DNA from 3 places in the Lysinibacillus sp. FSL K6-0075 genome. Region 2 is predicted to be linked to each of the others. Evidence: a T-box and tRNA genes for the amino acid it is inferred to sense, from the RefSeq annotation. Region 2 holds a T-box; the other regions hold tRNA genes.

Region 1 (9,411 bases), 2.2 Mb from region 2:
TCATTTTATATTATGGTTTGAATCACTCAACTATACTTCAGTAGCAAGTTCTACAGTTTTAGTAACACTACAACCCTTGTTTGCATTTGTGGGAACATACTTTTTCTTTAAAGAGAAAATAACGATGAAAACAATCGTTGCAGGATCAATTGCCATAATAGGAAGTGTTTTAATTAGTTGGGGTGATTTTAAAGTAAGTGGAACAGCCTTTTATGGAGATATACTAGCACTCATTGCTTGTGCCCTAGCGACAGCATATTTTCTATTAGGACAGGATGTACGAAAGAGATTATCTTTAGTGACCTATACAATGGTTGTATATGTTGTGAGTACCATTACTTTATTTATATATGTATTGGTTAAAGGGGAATCTTTTGGTCCATACTCTTCGATGGATTGGTTATGGTTTATTTTATTAGCATTAATACCAAACTTACTTGGTCATACTTTGTTTAATTGGTCTATTAAATATGTTAGTACGAATGTTGTTTCAATTGCTATATTATTCGAGCCTGTAGGAGCCGCTCTTTTAGCCTTGTTGATATTTAAAGAGTATTTAATCATGACACAAATCATCGGTGGATTGATTGTATTAGCAGGAATTCTATTGTTTGTAATAGATATTAAAAAGATTTTTAATTTTTTTACGAAAAATGCTTGATTTTTAAAATGCTATATTATATATTATTACTTGTCCTTAACAAGAAGGAACGCTTGAAAAGAAAGTTTTAAAAAAGTTGTTGACTTCTTGTTGTGAATGAGATATGATAATAAAGTCGCTGAAAACGACTTGAAAAAATGAACCTTGAAAACTGAACAAGCAAAACGTAATCAATAAAGTTTTAAGTAGCTAGCTTCGGCGAGTGAACGAAACAAAAATTTTGGACATCAAAATTGATGCCAGCAAAACAATTTGAGCTAATCAAATTTCTTTTATGGAGAGTTTGATCCTGGCTCAGGACGAACGCTGGCGGCGTGCCTAATACATGCAAGTCGAGCGAACAGAGAAGGAGCTTGCTCCTTCGACGTTAGCGGCGGACGGGTGAGTAACACGTGGGCAACCTACCCTATAGTTTGGGATAACTCCGGGAAACCGGGGCTAATACCGAATAATTTGTTTCACCTCATGGTGAAACACTGAAAGACGGTTTCGGCTGTCGCTATAGGATGGGCCCGCGGCGCATTAGCTAGTTGGTGAGGTAACGGCTCACCAAGGCGACGATGCGTAGCCGACCTGAGAGGGTGATCGGCCACACTGGGACTGAGACACGGCCCAGACTCCTACGGGAGGCAGCAGTAGGGAATCTTCCACAATGGGCGAAAGCCTGATGGAGCAACGCCGCGTGAGTGAAGAAGGATTTCGGTTCGTAAAACTCTGTTGTAAGGGAAGAACAAGTACAGTAGTAACTGGCTGTACCTTGACGGTACCTTATTAGAAAGCCACGGCTAACTACGTGCCAGCAGCCGCGGTAATACGTAGGTGGCAAGCGTTGTCCGGAATTATTGGGCGTAAAGCGCGCGCAGGTGGTTTCTTAAGTCTGATGTGAAAGCCCACGGCTCAACCGTGGAGGGTCATTGGAAACTGGGAGACTTGAGTGCAGAAGAGGATAGTGGAATTCCAAGTGTAGCGGTGAAATGCGTAGAGATTTGGAGGAACACCAGTGGCGAAGGCGACTATCTGGTCTGTAACTGACACTGAGGCGCGAAAGCGTGGGGAGCAAACAGGATTAGATACCCTGGTAGTCCACGCCGTAAACGATGAGTGCTAAGTGTTAGGGGGTTTCCGCCCCTTAGTGCTGCAGCTAACGCATTAAGCACTCCGCCTGGGGAGTACGGTCGCAAGACTGAAACTCAAAGGAATTGACGGGGGCCCGCACAAGCGGTGGAGCATGTGGTTTAATTCGAAGCAACGCGAAGAACCTTACCAGGTCTTGACATCCCGTTGACCACTGTAGAGATATAGTTTCCCCTTCGGGGGCAACGGTGACAGGTGGTGCATGGTTGTCGTCAGCTCGTGTCGTGAGATGTTGGGTTAAGTCCCGCAACGAGCGCAACCCTTGATCTTAGTTGCCATCATTTAGTTGGGCACTCTAAGGTGACTGCCGGTGACAAACCGGAGGAAGGTGGGGATGACGTCAAATCATCATGCCCCTTATGACCTGGGCTACACACGTGCTACAATGGACGATACAAACGGTTGCCAACTCGCGAGAGGGAGCTAATCCGATAAAGTCGTTCTCAGTTCGGATTGTAGGCTGCAACTCGCCTACATGAAGCCGGAATCGCTAGTAATCGCGGATCAGCATGCCGCGGTGAATACGTTCCCGGGCCTTGTACACACCGCCCGTCACACCACGAGAGTTTGTAACACCCGAAGTCGGTGAGGTAACCTTTTGGAGCCAGCCGCCGAAGGTGGGATAGATGATTGGGGTGAAGTCGTAACAAGGTAGCCGTATCGGAAGGTGCGGCTGGATCACCTCCTTTCTAAGGATTATTTCGGAATACAAACCTTGGGTTTGTAAGATTACGTTTTGCGTTCAGTTTTGAAGGTTCATTCTTTTGAATGAAACACTTCAAAACTTGTTCTTTGAAAACTGGATAAAACGACATTGAAATTGTAACAAACACATTTATTTTTTTAAGTTTTTTATAGGCTTAATAACTTGGTTAAGTTATTAAGGGCGCACGGCGAATGCCTTGGCACTAGGAGCCGAAGAAGGACGGCACTAACACCGATATGCTTCGGGGAGCTGTAAGTGAGCTTTGATCCGGAGATTTCCGAATGGGGGAACCCACTACGTTTAATCGCGTAGTATCTTGACGTGAATACATAGCGTCTTGAAGGCAGACCCAGGGAACTGAAACATCTAAGTACCTGGAGGAAGAGAAAGAAAAATCGATTCCCTGAGTAGCGGCGAGCGAAACGGGAAGAGCCCAAACCAAGAGGCTTGCCTCTTGGGGTTGTAGGACACTCAATACGGAGTTACAAAAGAGCGAGTTAGATGAAGCGACTTGGAAAGGTCCGCCAGAGCAGGTAAAAGCCCTGTAGTCGAAAGTTCGTTCTCTCCTGAGTGGATCCTGAGTACGGCGGAACACGTGAAATTCCGTCGGAATCCGGGAGGACCATCTCCCAAGGCTAAATACTACCTAGTGACCGATAGTGAACCAGTACCGTGAGGGAAAGGTGAAAAGCACCCCGGAAGGGGAGTGAAAGAGATCCTGAAACCGTGTGCCTACAAGTAGTTAGAGCCCGTTAATGGGTGATAGCGTGCCTTTTGTAGAATGAACCGGCGAGTTACGATTACGTGCGAGGTTAAGCTTTAGAAGGCGGAGCCGCAGCGAAAGCGAGTCTGAATAGGGCGAAATAGTACGTGGTCGTAGACCCGAAACCAGGTGATCTACCCATGTCCAGGGTGAAGGTGAGGTAACACTTACTGGAGGCCCGAACCCACGCACGTTGAAAAGTGCGGGGATGAGGTGTGGGTAGCGGAGAAATTCCAATCGAACTTGGAGATAGCTGGTTCTCTCCGAAATAGCTTTAGGGCTAGCCTCGTGATGAGAATACTGGAGGTAGAGCACTGTTTGGACTAGGGGGCCATCCCGGTTTACCGAATTCAGACAAACTCCGAATGCCAGATATTTATACACGGGAGTCAGACTGCGAGTGATAAGATCCGTAGTCAAAAGGGAAACAGCCCAGACCACCAGCTAAGGTCCCAAAGTAATCGTTAAGTGGAAAAGGATGTGGCGTTGCACAGACAACCAGGATGTTGGCTTAGAAGCAGCCATCATTTAAAGAGTGCGTAATAGCTCACTGGTCGAGTGACGCTGCGCCGAAAATGTATCGGGGCTAAACGATTCACCGAAGCTGTGGATTGACATCTACGATGTCAGTGGTAGGAGAGCGTTCTAAGTGCGTTGAAGTCAGACCGGAAGGACTGGTGGAGCGCTTAGAAGTGAGAATGCCGGTATGAGTAGCGAAAGACGGGTGAGAATCCCGTCCACCGTATGACTAAGGTTTCCTGAGGAAGGCTCGTCCGCTCAGGGTTAGTCGGGACCTAAGCCGAGGCCGATAGGCGTAGGCGATGGACAACAGGTTGATATTCCTGTACCACCTCCTCACCGTTTGAGAAATGGGGGGACGCAGTAGGATAGGGTAAGCGCGCTGTTGGATATGCGCGTCCAAGCAGTAAGGCGTGTGTGTAGGCAAATCCGCACACTGTAACGTTGAGCTGTGATGGCGAGTCCGTATGGACGAAGTTCCTGATTTCACACTGCCAAGAAAAGCCTCTATCGAGGTGAGAGGTGCCCGTACCGCAAACCGACACAGGTAGTCGAGGAGAGAATCCTAAGGTGTGCGAGAGAACTCTCGTTAAGGAACTCGGCAAAATGACCCCGTAACTTCGGGAGAAGGGGTGCTCTTGAGCGTGCAAGCGCATGAGAGCCGCAGTGAATAGGCCCAGGCGACTGTTTAGCAAAAACACAGGTCTCTGCAAAACCGTAAGGTGACGTATAGGGGCTGACGCCTGCCCGGTGCTGGAAGGTTAAGAGGAGTGGTTAGCGCAAGCGAAGCTGCGAATTGAAGCCCCAGTAAACGGCGGCCGTAACTATAACGGTCCTAAGGTAGCGAAATTCCTTGTCGGGTAAGTTCCGACCCGCACGAAAGGCGTAACGATCTGGGCACTGTCTCAACGAGAGACTCGGTGAAATTATAGTACCTGTGAAGATGCAGGTTACCCGCGACAGGACGGAAAGACCCCGTGGAGCTTTACTGTAGCCTGATATTGAATTTTGGTACAACTTGTACAGGATAGGTAGGAGCCAGAGATCTCGGAGCGCCAGCTTCGAAGGAGGCGTCGGTGGGATACTACCCTGGTTGTATTGAAATTCTAACCCATGCCCCTTAGCGGGGCAGGAGACAGTGTCAGGCGGACAGTTTGACTGGGGCGGTCGCCTCCTAAAAGGTAACGGAGGCGCCCAAAGGTTCCCTCAGAATGGTTGGAAATCATTCGTAGAGTGTAAAGGCACAAGGGAGCTTGACTGCGAGACCTACAAGTCGAGCAGGGTCGAAAGACGGGCTTAGTGATCCGGTGGTTCCGCATGGAAGGGCCATCGCTCAACGGATAAAAGCTACCCCGGGGATAACAGGCTTATCTCCCCCAAGAGTCCACATCGACGGGGAGGTTTGGCACCTCGATGTCGGCTCATCGCATCCTGGGGCTGTAGTCGGTCCCAAGGGTTGGGCTGTTCGCCCATTAAAGCGGTACGCGAGCTGGGTTCAGAACGTCGTGAGACAGTTCGGTCCCTATCCGTCGTGGGCGTAGGAAATTTGAGAGGAGCTGTCCTTAGTACGAGAGGACCGGGATGGACACACCGCTGGTGTACCAGTTGTCTTGCCAAAGGCATCGCTGGGTAGCTATGTGTGGACGGGATAAGTGCTGAAAGCATCTAAGCATGAAGCCCCCCTCAAGATGAGATTTCCCATTACGCAAGTAAGTAAGATCCCTCAAAGACGATGAGGTAGATAGGTTCGAGGTGGAAGTGTGGTGACACATGGAGCTGACGAATACTAATCGATCGAGGACTTAACCAAAACGTTTGAACCATTCAATGTATCGTTTATCCAGTTTTGAAAGAACAACACTTTCAACAAGTTTTTAAGATACTATGTATTTTGAAGCTTTTAAAAGGAACTTCTGCTAAGAACGCAACATCCGTGTTGCAACGCAGAAGCCAGCACATCCATGTGCAAGTCTAGTGATGATGGCAAAGAGGTCACACCCGTTCCCATACCGAACACGGAAGTTAAGCTCTTTAGCGCCGATGGTAGTTGGGGGCTTCCCCCTGTGAGAGTAGGACGTCGCTAGGCATAGTACCCAGGAGGATTAGCTCAGCTGGGAGAGCATCTGCCTTACAAGCAGAGGGTCGGCGGTTCGAGCCCGTCATCCTCCACCATATGCCGGTTTAGCTCAGCAGGTAGAGCAACTGACTTGTAATCAGTAGGTCGTGGGTTCGATTCCTATAGCCGGCACCATTTTTTCGAGCCATTAGCTCAGTTGGTAGAGCATCTGACTTTTAATCAGAGGGTCGAAGGTTCGAGTCCTTCATGGCTCACCATTTTTGAAATAATAATAAGCGGGTGTGGCGGAATTGGCAGACGCACTAGACTTAGGATCTAGCGCCGCAAGGCGTGGGGGTTCGACTCCCTTCACCCGCACCATTATTTTCATTGCCAGATAAAAAAACTTATGCACATGCGGAAGTAGTTCAGTGGTAGAACACCACCTTGCCAAGGTGGGGGTCGCGAGTTCGAACCTCGTCTTCCGCTCCAAATGTGCCGGGGTGGCGGAACTGGCAGACGCACAGGACTTAAAATCCTGCGGTAGGTGACTACCGTACCGGTTCGATTCCGGTCCTCGGCACCATCTTAAATGCGCCCGTAGCTCAATTGGATAGAGCGTCTGACTACGGATCAGAAGGTTATGGGTTCGACTCCTGTCGGGCGCGCCAAAAGAACAACGGGAAGTAGCTCAGCTTGGTAGAGCACTTGGTTTGGGACCAAGGGGTCGCAGGTTCGAATCCTGTCTTCCCGACCATTTCCTAAAAATTTATGGGGCCTTAGCTCAGCTGGGAGAGCGCCTGCCTTGCACGCAGGAGGTCAGCGGTTCGATCCCGCTAGGCTCCACCATAAGTAAATTAACCAGTATAAAGATCCTGGCGGCGTAGCTCAGCTGGCTAGAGCGTACGGTTCATACCCGTAAGGTCGGGGGTTCGATCCCCTCTGCCGCCATCTTAAGGACCTTTAGCTCAGTTGGTTAGAGCAGACGGCTCATAACCGTCCGGTCGCAGGTTCGAGTCCTGCAAGGTCCACCATTTATATATTGTAACGGAGGTATACCCAAGTCTGGCTGAAGGGATCGGTCTTGAAAACCGACAGGCGGGTAACACCGCGCGGGGGTTCGAATCCCTCTACCTCCTCCAGTTTTAAATTTTTATAAATGGTGCTTTAAAAACTCGAAACAGCATAAAATTATCGCGGGGTGGAGCAGTGGTAGCTCGTCGGGCTCATAACCCGAAGGTCGTTGGTTCAAATCCGGCCCCCGCAACCAAAAGGTCCCGTGGTGTAGCGGTTAACATGCCTGCCTGTCACGCAGGAGATCGCCGGTTCGATCCCGGTCGGGACCGCCATTTTTAAAATAAAAGTCATGAGAAGCAAAAGAGTGAGCAAGCTTAGCATGGACGAAATGGGTCAGTAGCTCAGTTGGTAGAGCATTAGATTGAAGCTCTAAGTGTCGGCGGTTCGATTCCGTCCTGACCCACCATTTATGCGGGTGTAGTTTAATGGTAAAACCTCAGCCTTCCAAGCTGATGTCGTGGGTTCGATTCCCATCACCCGCTCCAAGGGCCTATAGCTCAGCTGGTTAGAGCGCACGCCTGATAAGCGTGAGGTCGATGGTTCGAGTCCATTTAGGCCCACCATTATTCCGAAGTAGCTCAGTTGGTAGTAGCACCTGACTGTTAATCAGGTTGTCGCAGGTTCGAGTCCTGCCTTCGGAGCCATTTTTATTTTGGGGAAGTACTCAAGAGGCTGAAGAGGCGCCCCTGCTAAGGGTGTAGGTCGGGTAACCGGCGCGAGGGTTCAAATCCCTCCTTCTCCGCCATGGGCCCGTTGGTCAAGTGGTTAAGACACCGCCCTTTCACGGCGGTAACACGGGTTCGAATCCCGTACGGGTCATACTAAAAACAGTAGATGCAGTTGCATCTACTGTTTTTTTATATTCATAGATATAAATTTTACGCTTGATTCAATGCATTTTCGTCCATATAAACTACTTCCCAGATATGCCCGTCTACATCTTGAAAACCCCAACCATACATAAATCCGTGATCTTGTGGTTCACTATAAGGTTTACCACCAGAGGCAAGTGCCTTATTCACTAATTGATCTACTTGTTCTCGATTTTCGACAGAAAGGCATAAGATTGCTTCTGCAGAAGTAGTAGTATCTGTAACTTCTTTCTTACTAAACCCTTTAAATCGTTCTTCCACCATTATTAATACAAAGATATTTTCACTAATAATCATTGAGGCCGTTGTTTCATCACTGAATTGTTGATTGAACTCAAAACCTAATTCCTTAAAAAAGTTGATAGATTTGTTTAGATCTTTCACTGGTAAATTGATAAAGATATTTTTCGATTGAAAAGCCATTTAGTATCACCTCCAAATCGACAGTATCATAGCGCCTTAAGTCATGTCAATTTTAGCATTGTGGGCAAAAATGGCAGACATTTAAATTATTTAAAGCAGATGTTATATCACCATAAAAAACAGAAAGGTTATTTATACAACCTTTCTGTTGATAAAGCCTATCTATTTATCCTCTAGCTAGCATTCTTTCAAGTGAGCTAAGTGCTTCAGCAGTAGTATGTTCATCTACTTGTATACGGTTATGAGGTTGCCCCTGCTCAATACTTTCGAGGCTCCATAACAAATGCGGCAGGTCAATACGATTCATTGTTAAGCAAGGACAAAAGTTTTCATTTAAAGAGACAATATGTTTATCTGGATGCTGCTTAATAATGCGATTGACTAAGTTCATTTCTGTTCCAATGGCCCATGAAGATCCGCTCGGAGCGCGATTGATTGTGTCAATAATGTATTTTGTGGAGCCTGCATCATCAGCTGCTGCTACAACTTCACGACTGCACTCAGGGTGAACAATAATTCTCATAGTTGGGTGTGCTTTGCGAATAATCTCTGTATGTTGAACTGTGAAACCTTCGTGCACAGAGCAGTGACCCTTCCAAAGAATAACCTGAATATTTTCAAGGGGCTCTGTTGTTTCGAGCATGTTCTTATGAGGATTCCAAACAGCCATATTTTCAAGAGGAATACCTAAGTCATAGGCAGTATTTCTTCCTAAATGTTGGTCAGGTAAAAAGAAGATACGCTGTTTTTGTGTAAATGCCCATTGAACAAGCTCCTTAGCATTCGATGAAGTGACACAAGCACCACCATGTCTTCCAGTAAAGGCTTTAATAGCTGCAGTTGAATTGACATAGGTTAGAGGGATAATCGTATCACCAAAGAGTTCTTGAAGAATCGGCCAAGCTTGTTCAGTTTGATAAATGTCTGCCATATCAGCCATTGAACAACCAGCACGCATATCTGGCAAATAGACATATTGTTGTTTCGTTGTCAGCATATCAGCAGTCTCTGCCATAAAATGCACGCCGCAAAATACGATGTGTTCAGCTTCCTTATTTGCTGCGGATAATTGAGCTAACTGTAAAGAATCTCCAGTTGCATCAGCAAATTGAATGACCTCATCTTTTTGATAATGGTGCCCAGGAATAAATAATTTAGGACCTAATTTTTTCTTTATTGATAAAATACGAGATTCCATTT
Region 2 (9,411 bases):
CAGAAATGAAAATAGATCGACCTACAACACCTAAATAAACAGCTAATAGGAAGAACGCACTTGCAATCCCAATGGCCATGAGTGCAGATTTACGGGCTGCTTTAGCACTCGGATTTGTATAAAATCGTAATAAGATATGAGGAAGTCCAATTGTTCCTAGCGCTAACCCAATTGTCATACTAATTGTTTGCCAGAATGTTGGGAAATAGAAGCCCGTGCCTGTCCAAGCAGCACCATCAAAGTTTATATCATTGCCATCTAAGGCATACGGTGAAGTGCCTGTGATTGGACCACTAAATGAATGGATGGCTGCTAAAATTTTATCGTAATGTAAACCACCATAAACCGCTGCAATTAACATCACGATAAACGCACCAAGACGAATCCATAACTCTAATGCTTGGTTGATGGTTGTCCCTTTCATACCACCAATTCCTACATAAAAAATCATAACAACACAAGTAAAAATAATGCCAAATTCATAAGAAGTACCAAAAAACATACTTAAAATTTGTGCAGCACCTAATAATTGGGGAGCTGCATAAAAGCCGGAAATAGCTAAAACCACCGCCACCGCTACAAGCCGTGCTCGTTTACTGTGAAAACGATAGCCTAAAAAATCTGCAACGGTAAATGCACCAAAACGTCTTAAAGGACCCGCCACAAAAATCGCTAATAATGTTAACCCAATGGAGAAGCAAAAAGCATAATAAGCACCATCATATCCAAGTTGAAATGTTAAACCTGCGATGCCCAGGAATGTTGCTGCACTTAAGTAATCCCCACCAATGGCAGAACCATTTGTAAACCATCCGAAGCTTCGGCCACCTACAAAGAAATCCGATGCGGTTGCATTTCTTTTTGTTAAATACGTAATGTATACAATCGTTCCCATCAAAGCAATGGTCATTAACATCTTTGGTTCTAATAGAGCTTCCATCATTCAACATTTCCCCCTTTATTCCAACTACTTATTTGCTATATCGTATTTTTTTAGTCGTTTCTCGTACATAGCAGTGTGAACATATGCAATAATAAATGCCATAGCCATCATCACAATTGTTGTCACAAACCATGTGACTGTCATACCACCCCAGATCCTCTTGAATGCAAATGCTGGCGCAAACCAATTCATAATAGGGATACTAAAAATCACAATAAAGTAAAATATCGATAAACCTAAACCTGTTTTAAATTCATCTTTCATAATTTTGTTTGTTGTTGCATCTAAAGGTGGTAGATCTTTCACATCAACTGTTCCTGCTTCTACATAGTCATAATCATGACTGCCTACTTCCGCCATAAGCCAACTCCCCCTTTTCGTATCAGTAAATAATTATCTGAAATTTCAAATTATTATTCACTACAATTATTCTATTCTATTTCAACTTCAATATAGATATAAAATTTTGCTGTATTAGTACAAATAATTGCTATTTTAAGTTAAAATATTTTTATCTTTTTATTCGTAGGAGGCTGGTAGCATTTTAAAGGTGGTATGGTATATGGAAAGCTCATTTGACAAGCAGCAAATGAGTGAATGGTTAAAAGAGGTTTTACCAAACGCTTTAGAGGAATGTAAAATGCCTAAGCCAGAAGATGAGGTCATTATTGTCTATGAAGTAAACCGGTTATTTGATTGGGTAAAAATTAATCGCTTAAAAAGAAACTATCCTAATAGTATAATTGTCCCGTTTGTTACAGAACACCTCACCTACTCGACTGGTATAGCAATTGAATTAGTTTTACCTGCACTTCTCATAAAACCATTACAAAAATCAAAATTTTTACGAATCGTAAAAAAACTGTACACATCCTATCAGGAAAAAAAAGCAAGTACACTCACAATGCTTGAGCTATCACAACAAGTATCCCAACAACATACCTCTCCGTTCAGAGAAGCATTTTTAAAACGTCTGATCCGTGGAGAAATTGACGATGAACAAGAAATTATACAATCCGCATCATTTTTATCGACAAGCTGTATTCCTAATATTGTATTTTTAATTCAGGGCTATATTGATGGAGACGATAAGAGAGCTATCCCACATGATGCGAGTAGTAGTATTACAACCGTTTTTCGCCAATACTTTGCTGACAAGGCCCCATTATCCTTTTTACATTTTGAACGCTATTTACTACTTCTTATGCGAATTCCGTCTAAGTACAACTCTTTTAAACATTGGGCAGAGGGTGAAGCCTGTCTATTAGAGGTGATCGAGACACTAAAAAAGGACCACTCTATTCATCTATTTATGGGGATTGGTGGTGTATTTCAGGATGCTATGCATGTGAAGGAATCCTATAGTCAGGCTAGAAAAGCACGTAGAAAACCACCTATCCATAACATTCACATCAGGTATTACGAAGATTTAACAAAGCATGAGCAGCTTCAAAAAGCTATTCAGTATATTGAAGAACATTATGACGAACAGCTGACCATACGTGATGTTGCAAAATATATTAGCTTTAGCCCAACTCATTTTAGTAGACTATTTAAAAAAGAAACGGGTCGCAATTTCGTTGACTATGTTGCTTATACGCGCATTATCAAAACCTTACCTTTTTTACGCAAGTACGACTACACCGTAGAAAAAATCTCCTCCACCTGTGGCTTTAATACACCAAATTACTATAGTTTAACCTTTAAAAAATATGTAGGAATCTCTCCAACAGACTACCGCAATACGACAGAAATTTTATTTAAATAATCTAGAAAGAATCTGCAAAAACCTCATGAAAAAAAGCAAGCCCCCATCAAGGAGACTTGCTTATCATCTACATGAGAATGCAGATTCTTATTTTTCATAGCATTACACGTAATATTTTTCTACAACTTCTGCACAGCGAGCGCATACTGTAGGTTGTGCCTCATTTGCACCAACTGTTTCAGAAATTGACCAGCAACGCTCACATTTCTCACCTGTCGCCTTCTCAACAACAATGGAAACATGCTCAAGTGCTAAAGCTTCAGCAGGCGCTTCTTCTATGGCAGCTACCTCGAAAGCTGAAACGATGGAAAGTTGTGCAAAGTCAATGTTGGCATCGTTCAATAATGCGACAATGTCCTCTTTTGCATAGACAGTCACTTTTGCTTCAAGTGATTTACCAATTGTTTTCGCATTACGTGCTTCCTCTAATGCTTTTAAAATATCATCGCGTACATCAATAATTTTTTCCCATTTTGTGCGTAGGCTGTCAAAATTCGCTTGAACATCTACCTCTGGGAAGTCCGTTAATTGAACAGAAGCCTCTTCTACAATACCTTGAGCATTTAGGTAAGACCACATTTCATCTGTTGTATGTGGGATAACTGGTGTCATGATTTTAACCAATGTCATTAATGTATCATAAATAACTGTTTGCATCGCACGACGATCTTTATTGTCATGACCCTCAATATAGACAACGTCTTTTGCAATATCCAGATAGAATGAAGATAACTCTACAGCAACAAAATTATTGACTACATGATAGACAGCAGCAAAATCATAGCGATCATATGCAGCACGTACAGTTTTTAAGACATCTTGTAAGCGCATATACACATATTGATCCATTTCACGAAGCTCTGCATAAGCTACACGATCTTTCTTAGGATCGAAATCAGCAATATTACCATGTAAGAAACGGAATGTATTACGAATTTTACGATACACTTCAGATACTTGCTTTAACATATCCATAGAAATGCGCACATCTGCTGTATAGTCAACAGAAGCAACCCATAAACGAAGAATGTCTGCGCCATACTGATCCATTACTTTTTGTGGGATAATTACATTCCCTAAAGATTTACTCATTTTACGTCCTTCACCATCAAGAACGAAACCATGTGTTAAAAGTCCTTTATATGGTGCATAGCCGTTAATCGCTACAGATGTAATAAGAGATGAATTAAACCAACCACGGTGTTGGTCAGAGCCTTCTAAATAGAGATCAGCTGGATATTTCATGCCACGTTCTACCAGTACACCTTGGTGTGATGAACCTGAATCGAACCATACGTCCATAATATCATTTTCTTTTGTGAATTCACCGTTCGGGCTTCCTGGATGTGTAAAGCCTTCTGGCAATAATTCTTTTGCTGTTTTTTGGAACCAAATATTTGATCCATGCTCACGGAATAATGCTGAGACATGACTAATTGTTTCAGGTGTAATAATTGGTTCACCATTTTCAGCATAGAAAATCGGAATCGGCACACCCCAAGCACGTTGACGTGAAATTACCCAGTCTCCACGATCACGAATCATATTATAAAGACGCGTTTCTCCCCAAGCTGGTGTAAATGCTGTTGCTTTTACAGCCTCTAATAACTCTCCACGGAATGCTTCAACGGATGCAAACCATTGAGGTGTCGCACGATAAATAACAGGCTTTTTCGTACGCCAGTCATGTGGGTATGAGTGCGTAAAGAAATCAAGCTTTTCTAACGCTTCTACTTCTTTTAGTTTTTCTGTTACTAGTTTATTCGCATCATTATAAAACACGCCTTCAAAGCCTGGTGCCTCATCTGTATAACATCCACTATTATCAAGAGGGCTAAGAATACCTAAACCATACTGTTTACCAATATGATAATCGTCTTCCCCGTGTCCTGGTGCTGTATGAACACAACCAGTACCCGCTTCAGCTGTTACGTGTTCGCCTACCATAATAAGAGATTCACGATCATAGAATGGATGCTGTGCTACAATACGATCTAGTGCCTCACCTTTTACTTCCTGTACAACCTCATAGTCTTCCCATCCAAGCGTATTTGCCACTGACTCTAATAATTCTTTGGCGATGATGAATTTTTTATTAGCCACCGCTACTACGACATAGACAAATTCAGGATTCAAAGAAATCCCTAAGTTTGCTGGTAATGTCCAAGGTGTTGTTGTCCAAATAATAAATTTTGCGTCTGCTGGTACAACACCTTTTGCATCCTTAATAGCAAAGCTTACATAAATGGACGGTGATTTGATATCCTTATATTCAATTTCAGCTTCCGCTAGAGCAGATTCAGAAGATGGTGACCAATAAACTGGTTTTAATCCTTTATAGATATAACCTTTTTCGGCCATTTTACCAAATACTTCAATTTGACGTGCTTCAAACTCAGGCTTCAACGTAATATAAGGATTTTCCCAATCCCCACGAATGCCTAATCGACGGAATTGTGTACGTTGATTGTCAATTTGCTCATACGCATACTCTTCACAAAGTTGGCGGAATGCTGCTACTGACATTTCTTTACGCTTTACACCTTTGTTCGTCAATGCTTGCTCAATTGGTAAACCATGTGTATCCCAACCTGGAATATAATTTACATGGTAGCCAGTCATAGAACGATGACGTGTAATCATATCCTTCAATACTTTATTTAAAGCATGGCCGATGTGGATATCACCATTGGCATATGGAGGGCCATCATGTAGAACAAATTCTGGGCGATCTTCCGTACGCTCCATTTGTAATTTGTTAATATCCATAGCATTCCATTTTTCTTGCATTTTTGGCTCATTTGCCGGTAAGTTTCCACGCATTGGGAAATCTGTTTTTGGCATTAATAAAGTATCTTTGTATTCAACCATTAAAATTCCTCCTTTATTTTACATAAACAGGTAGACATTCTTCTCATACGACAGTTATTGGCAAACTTATCTAAAACGATTCGGGAACAAACAAAAAAAGCCCTCAATCCCACTAAGGGACGAGAAGCTTCTACTCGCGGTACCACCCTACTTGTAGCACAAAAAAATTGCACTACCTCTTAAAAGCACATTTAACGTCGTGCATCACGAAATAACCTACTTTTTTCAGTTATTTAGCTCAGAAGTGATGTTCAATGCTAGTTGTATGTTTGGGCTCTCACTGTCCCCAAATCGCTTAACAACGCCTAACAAATACTGTCTTCGTCTCTGCTTTTATGCATATCTGTTCAAAATAATTACTATTACAAAGTATATGAAATTCAAACAATCGCGTCAAGTTTCATTTGTCAATTGCAACAATTAAAAAGAAAAGTTAAATATCTTCAGAATCCTGTGCTTCCTCAACAGATGCTTGAATTTCTGTTAAATCAATATCATATTGCAGCAAATGATCCCAGTCATCTGCATTAAGTAAATCAAGCTGTGCTTCTACAAGCATCTTGAAACGATTACGGAATACCTTAGATTGCTTTTTAAGCTCATCAATTTCAATCGTCACCTTACGAGCCTTCGTCAAAGCTTCATTGACAATTCGATCAGCATTTTTTTCAGCTTCTTTTACAATGAGCTTCGCCTCTTTTTGAGAGTTTCTTCGCACTTCATCAGCCGCTTCTTGTGCAACGACAATAGACTTCTGCAAAGTTTCTTCTAAGGAGTTAAAATGTCTCGCTTGTTCTAAGGCCATCTCTAATTGTTTATCAACTTCTTTTTTTTCACGAAGCAGAATTTCATAGTCTTTAATAATCTGATCTAAAAATTCATTTACTTCATCTTCAGCATAGCCTCTGAAGGCTTTTGTAAACTCCTTATTATGTATATCAATAGGTGATAATGGCATACAATCCTTCTCTCCTTTACATGTACATTCGTAATTCCTATTATACAATTGTTCCGACAACTTAGCAGTAAAAATTAATGAAATTTACTTCACTTTCAGCTTTTTTGGGCCAATCGACCGACTTGTAGACGGATTTTATCTTTTTTTGTTCGGCCTTCAGTCATAATAATTTTCACACGACCACTTCCTCGTATCGATAAAATATCTCCCTCTTGTAATTCAAAAGCAACTGTGTCTCGTTCTGTCCAATTAACACGTACTTTTTTCCCAGTAATGAAAGCTTGAGCTTTTTGGCGTGATACATTTAAGACAGTCGCAATAATTACATCTAAACGCATCGAAGATACCGTATGAGATTCCTCCAACCATTCTTCCTCATTTACAATAAGGGAATCCGCTTCTTTTAAAGACTCAATATGCACCTTTACTTTACCAATACCCGTTAAATGTAAACGAACATATTCTGCTACCTCCTGAGCTACAATGAATTGCACCTGGTAATCATTAACTCGAATATCACCAAATTTACCACGGTTTAAACCTAATGATAGCAATGCACCTAAAACATCAGGATGTCGTAATTGAACAAATTTCACAGGATATTGAATCGTAAATGCCACCAACTGAAAGTCTTCTTCTGTCGCTTCATAGTAAGTAGGAAAAATGAGCATACGCTGCCTTTCTGCTCCATCAAATAAACCTGTGCATGCCGTTTTCAGCGTATCATCCTGCCCGATAATAGAGGTCACAATAAAACGTTGTCTTGGATCAAGAAAATCTGTCAGCTTAGGCGCATAACGATCTTCCACCTCACGTTGCCAACTTATTACCTGTTCAATAAAGGGTTGTTCTTCTTTTCGAAAATGCTGGATTAAGTGTTCCATCTTGTTGTCTCCTCTTTCACTAGTTCCGTTTTGCTTTGTTAGTTGGAAACTTAGTATTCCCAATTAATGACGTTTGGACATCATTGTTTTAAAAATTTTTTATTAGTCGCTTTAGTAGCGGAGTAATTCTTTTTTACTTGATACTTCGTGTTGCATCAAAATAAATAAAAAATCCCCACTAAAACGTGAGGATTTACTTCTAAGCGAACATAAAATATATTTTCTGAATGACTATATAAAGCCCTCTTTCTATAAAATTCAGCATAAAGATGGCCACAATTGGAGAAATATCAATCATACCAAGCGGCGGAATAAACTTCCTAAAAATCCCTAAATATGGCTCACATACTTTTTCAAGCATTCGACCAATGGCTGAATTTTGAGCGGCAGGCACCCAAGACATTAAGATATATGCAATTAGCATAAATGAATAAATCTTAAATGCTAATGATACATAACTAAGTATTAAAAGAAAAGTCATATAAACTACAATCCTCGCTATTAATTATCGTCTAAAATAAAGTTTGTAATTTCACCAGTCACTTCTACATTATCTGGCGTACACAGGAAAATATCCTTACCGATACGTTGAATATCACCAGCAAGAGCATAGACTGTGCCACTTAAAAAATCAATAATGCGTTTACCTTGTTCTCGTTCAATACGTTGTAAATTAACGATTGTTGCACGCTTATTTTTTAAATGCTCTGCGATATCCTGTGCTTCTGCATAAACTCTGGGTTCTATTAAAACAACTTTTGCTCCCTTAGAACTCATAGCTGCCTGCAAACTGACAATGTTATTAGGAGTTGCTGAACTTTGTGGCACAATTTCATGAATAGGTGCTTTACGTTCTTTCATCATTTTTTTAGGCTTTACTGAATGAATCGGTTGCTGTTGTTGTATGGGTTGTTGTTGCTGAATAGGAGCTTGCGTGATTTCTTCTTCTAATTCTTCTTCAAGGTAAAAGAAGTTTTTAATCTTATTTTTCATGCTCATCCTGTTCCCCTCTTTCATTTCCAACAAGAGCCGTTCCGACTCGAACAAAAGTAGCCCCTTCCTCTACCGCAATTTCAAAGTCATTAGACATGCCCATTGATAACTCGGTACAAGGTGCGTGTGCGAATCCTTGCTCGGCTATTTGCTGTTGACATTGTTTTAATTGCTTGAAAACAGAGCGAATGATTGCTTCGTTTTCGGTGTTTGGTGCCATTGTCATTAAACCTACAACTTGAATCTTTGTAAAACCTTTTAAGGCTTCTACAAAAGGCAAAACTTCTTCGATAGTTAAACCATGTTTTGAATCTTCGCCAGAAACATTTACTTGTACAAAACATTTAACAGGTTGATCTGCTCTTTTTTCAATTTCTTCTGCCAAACTCAAACGATCTAAGGAGTGTAAATAATCAATGCTGTTAATCACTTGTTTTACTTTACGTGTTTGAAGCGACCCAATATAATGCCAGTGTACATCAGCATGAATCTCAGTAATTTTACGATGTAAACCTTCTGGTCTATTTTCACCTAAATGAGTGAGTCCTGCTTCAATTGCTTCTTGCGTTCTTTCAACAGAAACTTCCTTCGTCACCGCAATTATTTGGACTTTATCGCCCTCACGATTCCCTTTTTTTTCTGCTGCTGTTATTAAATCATTTAGTTTGTTTAAATTTGTTAAGATTTTTGTCACTGTTTTTCCCAACTTTACAACAATAGTTTCTTTTATTGTAACAAGCAATGCTTGATTTATCAATGAATAGCCTGACCTATGTCAGCTTACAATCCTCACAATTTTATTGACCATATGTTTTAGGAAAGTGCTTTGACTAAAATGACATCCTTGCCAACGACAAGCACATCCTTCATATAGACTTTTCTCACAGACTCTTCGCCTTTAAAAAAACCAAGATATTTGCGAGGCTCTGCAATTAAAAATGCTGTCACATAGCCCGTTTCTTTTGATACTTCGGCATCTATCACAAAGCCTATA
Region 3 (9,411 bases), 2.2 Mb from region 2:
CGTAAATAGTGATGGTGTAATTTTTACAGGGAGCGGAACTGAAGGAAATCTCATAGCCATCTTGTCATTAGCGCTAGCCTCTAAAAAAGGAAAACACATTATTTCATCTCAAGCCGAACATACGTCTGTGCATGCAGCTTTGAATACACTTGAGAAAAAGGGCTTTGTTGTAACGAAATTACCATTGCAGAAGGATGGTTGCGTTGATCTGGTCCAATTGCAACAAACAATTCGTGAAGATACAGCTTTGATTACCATTCAACATGTCAATTCTGAAATTGGTTCTATCCAGCCTGTGAAGAAAATTGTAGAGATGGCAAGAAAGTCAAATATTTTCTGTCATGTTGATTGTGTGCAATCATTTGGCAAACTACCTATACCAAAAGGAGCAGATGCGATTACCATCTCAGCTCATAAAATAGGTGGACCAAAGGGGTGTGGTGCTGTTTATCTGAATCCCGCAATTCGTGTACCTTCATTAACACCAGGTGTAACCCATGAGAGAGGGCTAAGAGGGGGAACATTAGATACTCCTGCAATTGTGGCCTTTGCGGCGGCAATTGAAAACTATCAATATGAATTGCAACATTACGAGACTTTAAGAAATTTTTTCAAAAATGATTTATCTGAAACATGTCAACTTGTTGAGTGTAAACAGCAACTACCTAATATTTGTGGGGTAATGATGGAGAAAGTAGAGGGGCAATATGTTCTTTTAAAGTTAAATGAAGCAGGAATTTGTATTTCTACGGGTAGTGCATGTGATATTCATAGTGAATCTGGAACAAAGGCCATTTTATCAATGGGTTTCTCTTTAGAAGCGGCACGCCAATTTTTTAGAATATCTTTTGGTCCTTCCACCACACTTGATGATATTACAAAATTAAAAATAGAGCTTTCAAATATTTAATGAAAAGACGAGTGGAGGATTTTCTATGTTCTTCACTTGTTTTCAAATAGATTATAAGTTAAGAAAATATACAAAATAAAATAATTGTTTTCTTTTGAAACAACAATTGCTATAATATTTTGCAGGGCAATAATTTCTCTTACTTAACAAAAATATCTTCAAAACGTAATAATTTCTTTTTTTTTATAAAAAAGTATTGCATAATGTTAGAAAACGTTATACAATAATTCTTGTCTTGAAGGACAGGTAAACAACTTCAAAACGAGATACATAACAAAGTCTAGTGATGATGGCAAAGAGGTCACACCCGTTCCCATACCGAACACGGAAGTTAAGCTCTTTAGCGCCGATGGTAGTTGGGGGCTTCCCCCTGTGAGAGTAGGACGTCGCTAGGCATAGTACCCAGGAGGATTAGCTCAGCTGGGAGAGCATCTGCCTTACAAGCAGAGGGTCGGCGGTTCGAGCCCGTCATCCTCCACCATATGCCGGTTTAGCTCAGCAGGTAGAGCAACTGACTTGTAATCAGTAGGTCGTGGGTTCGATTCCTATAGCCGGCACCATTTTTTCGAGCCATTAGCTCAGTTGGTAGAGCATCTGACTTTTAATCAGAGGGTCGAAGGTTCGAGTCCTTCATGGCTCACCATTTTTGAAATAATAATAAGCGGGTGTGGCGGAATTGGCAGACGCACTAGACTTAGGATCTAGCGCCGCAAGGCGTGGGGGTTCGACTCCCTTCACCCGCACCATTATTTTCATTGCCAGATAAAAAAACTTATGCACATGCGGAAGTAGTTCAGTGGTAGAACACCACCTTGCCAAGGTGGGGGTCGCGAGTTCGAACCTCGTCTTCCGCTCCAAATGTGCCGGGGTGGCGGAACTGGCAGACGCACAGGACTTAAAATCCTGCGGTAGGTGACTACCGTACCGGTTCGATTCCGGTCCTCGGCACCATTTTAAATGCGCCCGTAGCTCAATTGGATAGAGCGTCTGACTACGGATCAGAAGGTTATGGGTTCGACTCCTGTCGGGCGCGCCAAAAGAACAACGGGAAGTAGCTCAGCTTGGTAGAGCACTTGGTTTGGGACCAAGGGGTCGCAGGTTCGAATCCTGTCTTCCCGACCATTTCCTAAAAATTTATGGGGCCTTAGCTCAGCTGGGAGAGCGCCTGCCTTGCACGCAGGAGGTCAGCGGTTCGATCCCGCTAGGCTCCACCATAAGTAAATTAACCAGTATAAAGATCCTGGCGGCGTAGCTCAGCTGGCTAGAGCGTACGGTTCATACCCGTAAGGTCGGGGGTTCGATCCCCTCTGCCGCCATCTTAAGGACCTTTAGCTCAGTTGGTTAGAGCAGACGGCTCATAACCGTCCGGTCGCAGGTTCGAGTCCTGCAAGGTCCACCATTTATATATTGTAACGGAGGTATACCCAAGTCTGGCTGAAGGGATCGGTCTTGAAAACCGACAGGCGGGTAACACCGCGCGGGGGTTCGAATCCCTCTACCTCCTCCAGTTTTAAATTTTTATAAATGGTGCTTTAAAAACTCGAAACAGCATAAAATTATCGCGGGGTGGAGCAGTGGTAGCTCGTCGGGCTCATAACCCGAAGGTCGTTGGTTCAAATCCGGCCCCCGCAACCAAAAGGTCCCGTGGTGTAGCGGTTAACATGCCTGCCTGTCACGCAGGAGATCGCCGGTTCGATCCCGGTCGGGACCGCCATTTTTAAAATAAAAGTCATGAGAAGCAAAAGAGTGAGCAAGCTTAGCATGGACGAAATGGGTCAGTAGCTCAGTTGGTAGAGCATTAGATTGAAGCTCTAAGTGTCGGCGGTTCGATTCCGTCCTGACCCACCATTTATGCGGGTGTAGTTTAATGGTAAAACCTCAGCCTTCCAAGCTGATGTCGTGGGTTCGATTCCCATCACCCGCTCCAAGGGCCTATAGCTCAGCTGGTTAGAGCGCACGCCTGATAAGCGTGAGGTCGATGGTTCGAGTCCATTTAGGCCCACCATTATTCCGAAGTAGCTCAGTTGGTAGTAGCACCTGACTGTTAATCAGGTTGTCGCAGGTTCGAGTCCTGCCTTCGGAGCCATTTTTATTTTGGGGAAGTACTCAAGAGGCTGAAGAGGCGCCCCTGCTAAGGGTGTAGGTCGGGTAACCGGCGCGAGGGTTCAAATCCCTCCTTCTCCGCCATGGGCCCGTTGGTCAAGTGGTTAAGACACCGCCCTTTCACGGCGGTAACACGGGTTCGAATCCCGTACGGGTCATACTAAGTGCAGTAGATGAATTTACATCTACTGCACTTTTTAATTTACTTAAAAATAGCTAGATAATAATAAACCTTTACAGAAATTAGATCCTGTAAGGGTTTATTGTTTTTCTGGAGGTTTAGATTGGAATTCTCGGTGTTTGTAGGTCCAAAACCAATGTATAACTGATATATTTGCTTGCTCTGACTACCCCTGTTTAATTTTGGTAATAAATTTTGTATTTTAAAGCTAGATCGACTAAGCTATTGGTAAAGGGGGAGATAGGTATGAAGGAAAAATTAAAGTGGGTGCACAATCAGCTAGACAACACAAACCAAGGCTCACCATTACTATCATATTTTACACTGGAACAAGTAAAGAAGGTTGGTCAATTTCAGCGTACATATGAGCGATTTGAGCAGACACCTCTCCATCATCTTGAGGCACTTGCTTCATATATGGGTGTAGAAAAAATCATGGTTAAAGATGAATCTTATCGATTTGGTTTAAATGCCTTTAAAGTATTAGGCGGTATTTATGCAATTGCGCAATATATTGCCAATAAGCTTGGGAGGAATATAAAGGAGCTATCGTTTGAACAGTTAAAATCTCCGGAAGTAAAAGCAGAAGTAGGCGATTTAACATTTATTTCAACGACAGATGGTAATCATGGTCGTGGTGTTGCATGGGCAGCTAGAGAACTGGGTTTTCAAGCGCGAATATATATGCCAGCTGGCAGCGCGGCTGAGCGTTTACAGCATATTAAAAGTGAAGGGGCTTTTGCTGAAATTACGACAATGAATTATGACGATACTGTTCGTTATACCTCACAGCTTGCACAAAAAAATGGCTGGGTTCTGGTTCAGGATACAATGTGGGATGGCTATGAAGAAATTCCATTATGGATTATGCAAGGTTACACAACCATTGTGCAGGAGATTGTTGAACAGATACAGCTAGCCCCGACACATGTATTTTTGCAAGCGGGTGTAGGATCCTTTGCAGGAGCAGTAGTTGCGTTTTTACAGCAATACTATGAGCAGGAAGTTACTTTTGTATTGGTTGAGCCTCATGTCGCTAATTGCTATTATGAAAGCTTTAAAAAAAATACGGATCAATTTGTCTCTGTTGGCGGGGAGATGCAAACGATTATGGCAGGGCTTGCTTGCGGTGAACCGAATCCACAGGCTTGGCAAATCTTAAAAGCCTCCACAAAAATAAGTATCTCCTGCGAGGAAGAAATAGCAGCTACAGGTATGCGCGTTCTTGGCAATCCATTAGACACAGACACTCGCATTATAGCTGGTGAATCAGGAGCGGCGCCATTTGGTTGCTTTTATGAAATAATGACAAATGAACAATATAAGGAATTAAAAAATGCCTTACACCTAAATGAACATGCGAGGGTGCTGTTTATTAATACAGAGGGTGACACAGATAAAGAGAACTATCGACAAATAGTATGGCATGGGAAATATGCGAACCAATAGCAAACTAGTGATGAACTAGCTTGCTATTTTACTTTGTAAAAGGTTTTATTGGTGTATCTTAATGTTGGCAATTTTATAAGCACCATAATCATCCGTAATAACTGTATAAGTTTTATAGCGATCATAGAATTGGTAATTACCTTGTGCATCATAAAAATCAAAAGTTTCATTCATGTCAACATAATATTGACCATTTGAGTATTGTACATCTAGCACATCATTGTTTGTAAAATAGAAGTAATGACCCTGGTAGGCAATCTCATTAATGTATTTCTCCAATTCTTGATATGCTGTACTGCCAGGTGAAAGCATATCAGCTATCCAATAAAAATCACCATCATTGAGTGCCATTTCATAATAGAGACGGAATGCTTGCACGAATTGACCTGCTAGTAAGGCGTCTGTTTCGTTGGTGGGTTTTGTTTCAATAGTAGATTGTTGACTACCTTCATAAACATTCGCAATAGCCCGAACCTCATTTGCAGAAAGTGGTTTAGCAATCCATCCATCAAATTGATCAAGCATACTATAAAGGGGAATGGAAAAGGCAAAGTTAGTACTTGTATCAGTTGTATAAAGTAGTGAGTTAATTCCAATTACTTTGCCTGTATTAACATCAACTAATGGGCCACCGCTGCTACCTTTATCAATTTGTGCATCTACCTGATAAATTTGCTTATAAATAAAATTTTCAAGTTTCATATCACGTTTATTACCTGTTATATAGCCAATAGAAGCCGAATTTTCAAAACCTTGTGGACTACCAAATGCAATGACTTCTAGACCTATAGGTGATTCTGCAGTCTCCATGCCTAATGGCTCTGTGTCTTGGTAGTTAGGCACCTTTATTAAAGCAATATCATAGTGATCAGATATACCGATAACAGTACCTGGAGATTCTTGACCATTTACATTACGAATCATTACATCAACTTCACCTTGGATAACATGAGCATTTGTAATAACATATCCACCCTTTTTATATAGGAAGCCAGAGCCTTGACTATTGTTAGTTAGGACAGTGAAGACTTTTTGTTGTATTTCCTTTATAAGGGTGACACGATCAACCTGCTGTGCATGAGCTTCTTGTTTTTTGGTGAGTTCTTCTGAAGAAACTTGTTGTGCATTTATCTTTTGATTATCGTTAATTTCCGAGTAAGCGGTGGTATAGCTCTTTTTATCATTAAAAAAATCCCAATATGCATAACCTAGACCGCCTATTGCAATAAAACAGATTGAAAGTACGATAATTGCCCATGTTGGGATACCTTGTTTTGGAAATGATGGATTTATGAGCTTATTACCACAATCCGAGCAAAATTTACTGTCTATAAGATTTTCATGCTGACAATTAGGACACTTCACCTTATCACACCCCTGTGAAATATTTACTATTCATATCGGCTTGAAAATATAGCTTTATAGGTATTTATGGAATTATATTAATTCGAAGGGTGTATATGGAATAAAAAAATTTTTCATTCTGCTCTTGACCTTAACGTTGCGTCAAAGCTTACAGTAGCATTAATGGAGGTGATTACATGGAATATACCATTCAGGAGCTTGCTCAGTTGTCAGGTATTAGTACAAGAACATTGCGCTATTACGATGAAATTGGGTTGCTGAAACCAGCAAGAACCAATGAGGCGGGCTATCGATTTTATGGCCAATGGGAGGTCGATATGTTGCAGCAGATTTTATTTTACCGCGCATTAGACATGAAGTTAGTGACGATTCAGGCTATTATTCAGGCACCTAATTTTCAGCATGCCGAGGCGCTTAAAACACATAGAGCAGAGTTGCTTCAACGCAAGGAACAGTTGGAAACAATCTTACAGACAGTAGAAAAAACAATACAATCCATTGAGGAGGAACAACCAATGTCAAATGAAGAAAAATTTAAAGGTTTTAAAGAAAAGTTAATCGAGGATAACGAAAAGCAGTACGGCCAAGAAATCCGTGAGAAATATGGGGATGAAACAGTGGATGCATCTAATGCTAAGCTTATGAATATGACAGAGCAACAATATCAGGCGATGCAACAGTTAGAGCAGCAAATGTTTGAGCGTTTAGCAGAAGCAATGGAGCTTGGAGATACTACAAGTGACATTGCGATGGAAGTAGCAGAGTTGCATAAACGTTGGCTGAGTTTTACGTGGAAAGAATATTCCAAAGAGGCACATGCTGGGCTGGCACAAATGTATATAGCTGATGAACGTTTTACGGCTTATTATGATGAGCGAGGGGCAACAGGAGCAGCGCAATTTTTACATGACGCCATTATAGCTTATACAAGTAAATAAATAGGTCTTCCTTATGCTGACATGTTTTAGAAATCGTAAATTAGGAAAAAATAAAAGCATGAGGAGGAGATTTTTGTGGATCAACAAGTAATGCAACAATTAAAAAGACAACTCGAGCAAGAATTACAAGAAATAGAACAGCGACTTGAGGAATCTGAGCGTCCTCAAGCGACAGAGCTATCTAATTATGATAATCACCCCGCTGATAATGCCAGTGATTTAACGGATCAGTTGACAGAAATGGCTATGGATGAGCATCGTGAAGACACTGTGGAGGAAATTAAAAAGGCCCTTCAAGCAATGGCAGACGGAACATACGGTAAATGTGTTGTCTGCGGTGAAGAGATTCCATTAGGACGCTTAGAGGCTATGCCTAAAGCTCTGACCTGCGTGGAGCATGCAGAGCAGAAAGAAGAAAATTTACGACCAGTGGAAGAAGATGTGCTATCCTCAACCCCAAAATCAGATGATTTCATTGAGCTTGAGGAATTTGGCTCTTCTGATACACCACAAGATAAAATTTAGTAAGTTTTTCCTCACGAAAGCAGTATAATAACTGTAGAGGTGAGGATATGAAGATCATTGATTTACACTGTGATGCACTTTTAAAATTAACTACTCTTGAAACGGCGAATTTTGCTGAGGATGTGCGTATACATGCCAATCAAAAAAGATTGCAATTAGGGCAAGTAGAGACTCAAGTGTTCGCCATCTTTATTGACCCAAAAATCCCGCAAAATTTGCAATTTCTTGAGGTCATGCGTCAAATCGAAGCATTCCATACTCATGTTTTACAAACAGAGGGCATGGTGCATATTACAGATTGGGCACAGTTAGACCAATTAGCTCCACATGAAATAGGAGCTGTTTTAAGCTTAGAGGGCTGTAGTGCCATTGGCGAAGATTTAACGAAGCTAACAGCTGTACTGGATGCGGGCGTGAAATTAGTAGGTTTAACGTGGAATGAAGAAAATGCTGTAGCTCATGGTGCTGAACAGGATGCAACCCTTGGATTAAAGCCATTTGGTAAAGAAGTTATACAATTATTAAATGAGCGCGATATGATTATTGATGTCTCCCATCTAAATGAGCAAAGCTTTTGGGATGTCTTGCCGTTAGCGAAGCATATTATTGCAAGCCATAGTAATGCACGTGCACTATGTGACCATCCACGCAATTTAACAGATGCGCAGGCAAAGGCACTTGTAGAGCATGGAGGACATATCCATGTTGTTTATTTCCCACTCTTTATTGGAAAAGATGCAACACTAGACCATTTAGTGGAGCATGTGGAGCATTTAGCGGAACTAGTAGGTGTAGAGCATATAGGGTTAGGCTCCGATTTTGATGGGATTGATAGGACTGTTAGTGGCTTAGCACATGCAGGAGAAGCGCAAAATTTACTAGAGGCATTACGCACACGTTTTTCAGATGAAGAAGTGTATGGTATTGCAAGTCTAAATTTCCGACGCTATGTAAAAAAAGCAGCAACCCGTTAAGGCTGCTGCATCTTTAATAAAAGAAATAATGAAATAATAAACCGATTCCTAATAGGAAGCCAAAGAATGTATTTGTTTGCGCTGTATATTTCATCGCAGGCATTACCTCTTTGGCTTCTTTTTTGTCTCGGAAAATTTGAATGGCACGTAATGGTTTTGGAATACTTAGGAAGATGATTAAAGCCCAAAATGTAATACCATCAACTGCTACAAGAGCGATCACCCATAAATAGGAGACGATAAAAAAGCCTGATAACACGGAAATTGCATTATCACGTCCTACCAAAATAGCCAAGGTCTTTCGTCCGCCCTCTGTATCACCAACAATATCACGAATATTGTTTGATAGCATAATGGCACCGACTAAAATCATGCTTGGTACAGAAAGCAACACAGCATCCAGTGTTACTGTAAGCGTTTGAATATAAAAGGCAATTAATACAATGCCCATACCCATTACTGCGCCAGAGACAATTTCACCAAATGGAGAATAGGCGATTGGGTACGGTCCACCTGTATATAAGAAGCCAATAAGCATACAAACAAGTCCGACAGCTGCTAACCACCAAGACGTTGAGGCACATATGTAAATGCCAAGAAGCATGGCAATAGCATAAAAGCTTAATGCAATCATCATAATTGTTTTTGGCTGTACACCATGACGGACAATCGTACCGCCAATCCCAACAGAATGCTCGTTATCTAATCCTAATTTGTAATCATAATATTCATTGAACATATTCGTTGCTGCTTGGATAAGCATACTTGCAATAAGCATAGCAAAAAATAGTCCAAAATCAATTGTTTCTTTATCAATTGATAAGGCAATAGCTGTTCCTAGGAATACTGGAACAAATGAAGCGGTTAAAGTATGTGGACGTGTTAAATGCCACCAAACTTTAAAACCCCTATCAGCTTCAATGACTTTGGTCATAAGGTCTTTCTCTCCTTCAAATGTTGTCGACT

Evidence for each region. The T-box of region 2 lies ahead of ileS (isoleucine--tRNA ligase). A T-box ahead of a tRNA ligase gene usually reads a tRNA of that ligase, here a tRNA-Ile.
Region 1: it has a tRNA-Ile gene. The T-box ahead of ileS (isoleucine--tRNA ligase) is inferred to sense a tRNA for this amino acid. The anticodon was not compared.
Region 3: it has a tRNA-Ile gene. The T-box ahead of ileS (isoleucine--tRNA ligase) is inferred to sense a tRNA for this amino acid. The anticodon was not compared.

Annotation. Positions count from the first base shown of each region.
Region 1 covers NZ_CP151947.1:3,812,466-3,821,876, reverse strand. The annotation lists gene MHB65_RS18975 (DMT family transporter) at 1-661, shown strand, start outside; rRNA gene MHB65_RS18970 (16S ribosomal RNA) at 933-2,484, shown strand; rRNA gene MHB65_RS18965 (23S ribosomal RNA) at 2,666-5,593, shown strand; rRNA gene rrf (5S ribosomal RNA) at 5,754-5,869, shown strand; tRNA gene MHB65_RS18955 (tRNA-Val) at 5,880-5,955, shown strand; tRNA gene MHB65_RS18950 (tRNA-Thr) at 5,959-6,034, shown strand; tRNA gene MHB65_RS18945 (tRNA-Lys) at 6,042-6,117, shown strand; tRNA gene MHB65_RS18940 (tRNA-Leu) at 6,136-6,220, shown strand; tRNA gene MHB65_RS18935 (tRNA-Gly) at 6,257-6,331, shown strand; tRNA gene MHB65_RS18930 (tRNA-Leu) at 6,337-6,425, shown strand; tRNA gene MHB65_RS18925 (tRNA-Arg) at 6,434-6,510, shown strand; tRNA gene MHB65_RS18920 (tRNA-Pro) at 6,520-6,596, shown strand; tRNA gene MHB65_RS18915 (tRNA-Ala) at 6,613-6,688, shown strand; tRNA gene MHB65_RS18910 (tRNA-Met) at 6,717-6,790, shown strand; tRNA gene MHB65_RS18905 (tRNA-Ile) at 6,797-6,873, shown strand; tRNA gene MHB65_RS18900 (tRNA-Ser) at 6,889-6,981, shown strand; tRNA gene MHB65_RS18895 (tRNA-Met) at 7,035-7,109, shown strand; tRNA gene MHB65_RS18890 (tRNA-Asp) at 7,113-7,188, shown strand; tRNA gene MHB65_RS18885 (tRNA-Phe) at 7,247-7,322, shown strand; tRNA gene MHB65_RS18880 (tRNA-Gly) at 7,328-7,401, shown strand; tRNA gene MHB65_RS18875 (tRNA-Ile) at 7,403-7,479, shown strand; tRNA gene MHB65_RS18870 (tRNA-Asn) at 7,484-7,560, shown strand; tRNA gene MHB65_RS18865 (tRNA-Ser) at 7,571-7,661, shown strand; tRNA gene MHB65_RS18860 (tRNA-Glu) at 7,664-7,735, shown strand; gene MHB65_RS18855 (VOC family protein) at 7,795-8,211, opposite strand; gene nadA (quinolinate synthase NadA) at 8,378-9,411, opposite strand, start outside.
Region 2 covers NZ_CP151947.1:1,027,637-1,037,047, reverse strand. The annotation lists gene MHB65_RS04830 (cation acetate symporter) at 1-943, opposite strand, end outside; gene MHB65_RS04825 (hypothetical protein) at 968-1,303, opposite strand; gene MHB65_RS04820 (AraC family transcriptional regulator) at 1,506-2,711, shown strand; gene ileS (isoleucine--tRNA ligase) at 2,814-5,582, opposite strand; T-box leader at 5,695-5,919, opposite strand; gene MHB65_RS04810 (DivIVA domain-containing protein) at 6,016-6,540, opposite strand; gene MHB65_RS04805 (RNA-binding protein) at 6,636-7,424, opposite strand; gene MHB65_RS04800 (YggT family protein) at 7,624-7,905, opposite strand; gene MHB65_RS04795 (cell division protein SepF) at 7,926-8,423, opposite strand; gene MHB65_RS04790 (YggS family pyridoxal phosphate-dependent enzyme) at 8,407-9,111, opposite strand; gene MHB65_RS04785 (YlmC/YmxH family sporulation protein) at 9,231-9,411, opposite strand, start outside.
Region 3 covers NZ_CP151947.1:3,800,334-3,809,744, reverse strand. The annotation lists gene MHB65_RS18835 (cysteine desulfurase family protein) at 1-910, shown strand, start outside; rRNA gene rrf (5S ribosomal RNA) at 1,190-1,305, shown strand; tRNA gene MHB65_RS18825 (tRNA-Val) at 1,316-1,391, shown strand; tRNA gene MHB65_RS18820 (tRNA-Thr) at 1,395-1,470, shown strand; tRNA gene MHB65_RS18815 (tRNA-Lys) at 1,478-1,553, shown strand; tRNA gene MHB65_RS18810 (tRNA-Leu) at 1,572-1,656, shown strand; tRNA gene MHB65_RS18805 (tRNA-Gly) at 1,693-1,767, shown strand; tRNA gene MHB65_RS18800 (tRNA-Leu) at 1,773-1,861, shown strand; tRNA gene MHB65_RS18795 (tRNA-Arg) at 1,870-1,946, shown strand; tRNA gene MHB65_RS18790 (tRNA-Pro) at 1,956-2,032, shown strand; tRNA gene MHB65_RS18785 (tRNA-Ala) at 2,049-2,124, shown strand; tRNA gene MHB65_RS18780 (tRNA-Met) at 2,153-2,226, shown strand; tRNA gene MHB65_RS18775 (tRNA-Ile) at 2,233-2,309, shown strand; tRNA gene MHB65_RS18770 (tRNA-Ser) at 2,325-2,417, shown strand; tRNA gene MHB65_RS18765 (tRNA-Met) at 2,471-2,545, shown strand; tRNA gene MHB65_RS18760 (tRNA-Asp) at 2,549-2,624, shown strand; tRNA gene MHB65_RS18755 (tRNA-Phe) at 2,683-2,758, shown strand; tRNA gene MHB65_RS18750 (tRNA-Gly) at 2,764-2,837, shown strand; tRNA gene MHB65_RS18745 (tRNA-Ile) at 2,839-2,915, shown strand; tRNA gene MHB65_RS18740 (tRNA-Asn) at 2,920-2,996, shown strand; tRNA gene MHB65_RS18735 (tRNA-Ser) at 3,007-3,097, shown strand; tRNA gene MHB65_RS18730 (tRNA-Glu) at 3,100-3,171, shown strand; gene MHB65_RS18725 (diaminopropionate ammonia-lyase) at 3,441-4,643, shown strand; gene MHB65_RS18720 (trypsin-like peptidase domain-containing protein) at 4,689-6,008, opposite strand; gene MHB65_RS18715 (MerR family transcriptional regulator) at 6,185-6,946, shown strand; gene MHB65_RS18710 (TraR/DksA C4-type zinc finger protein) at 7,022-7,471, shown strand; gene MHB65_RS18705 (dipeptidase) at 7,519-8,445, shown strand; gene MHB65_RS18700 (1,4-dihydroxy-2-naphthoate polyprenyltransferase) at 8,459-9,379, opposite strand.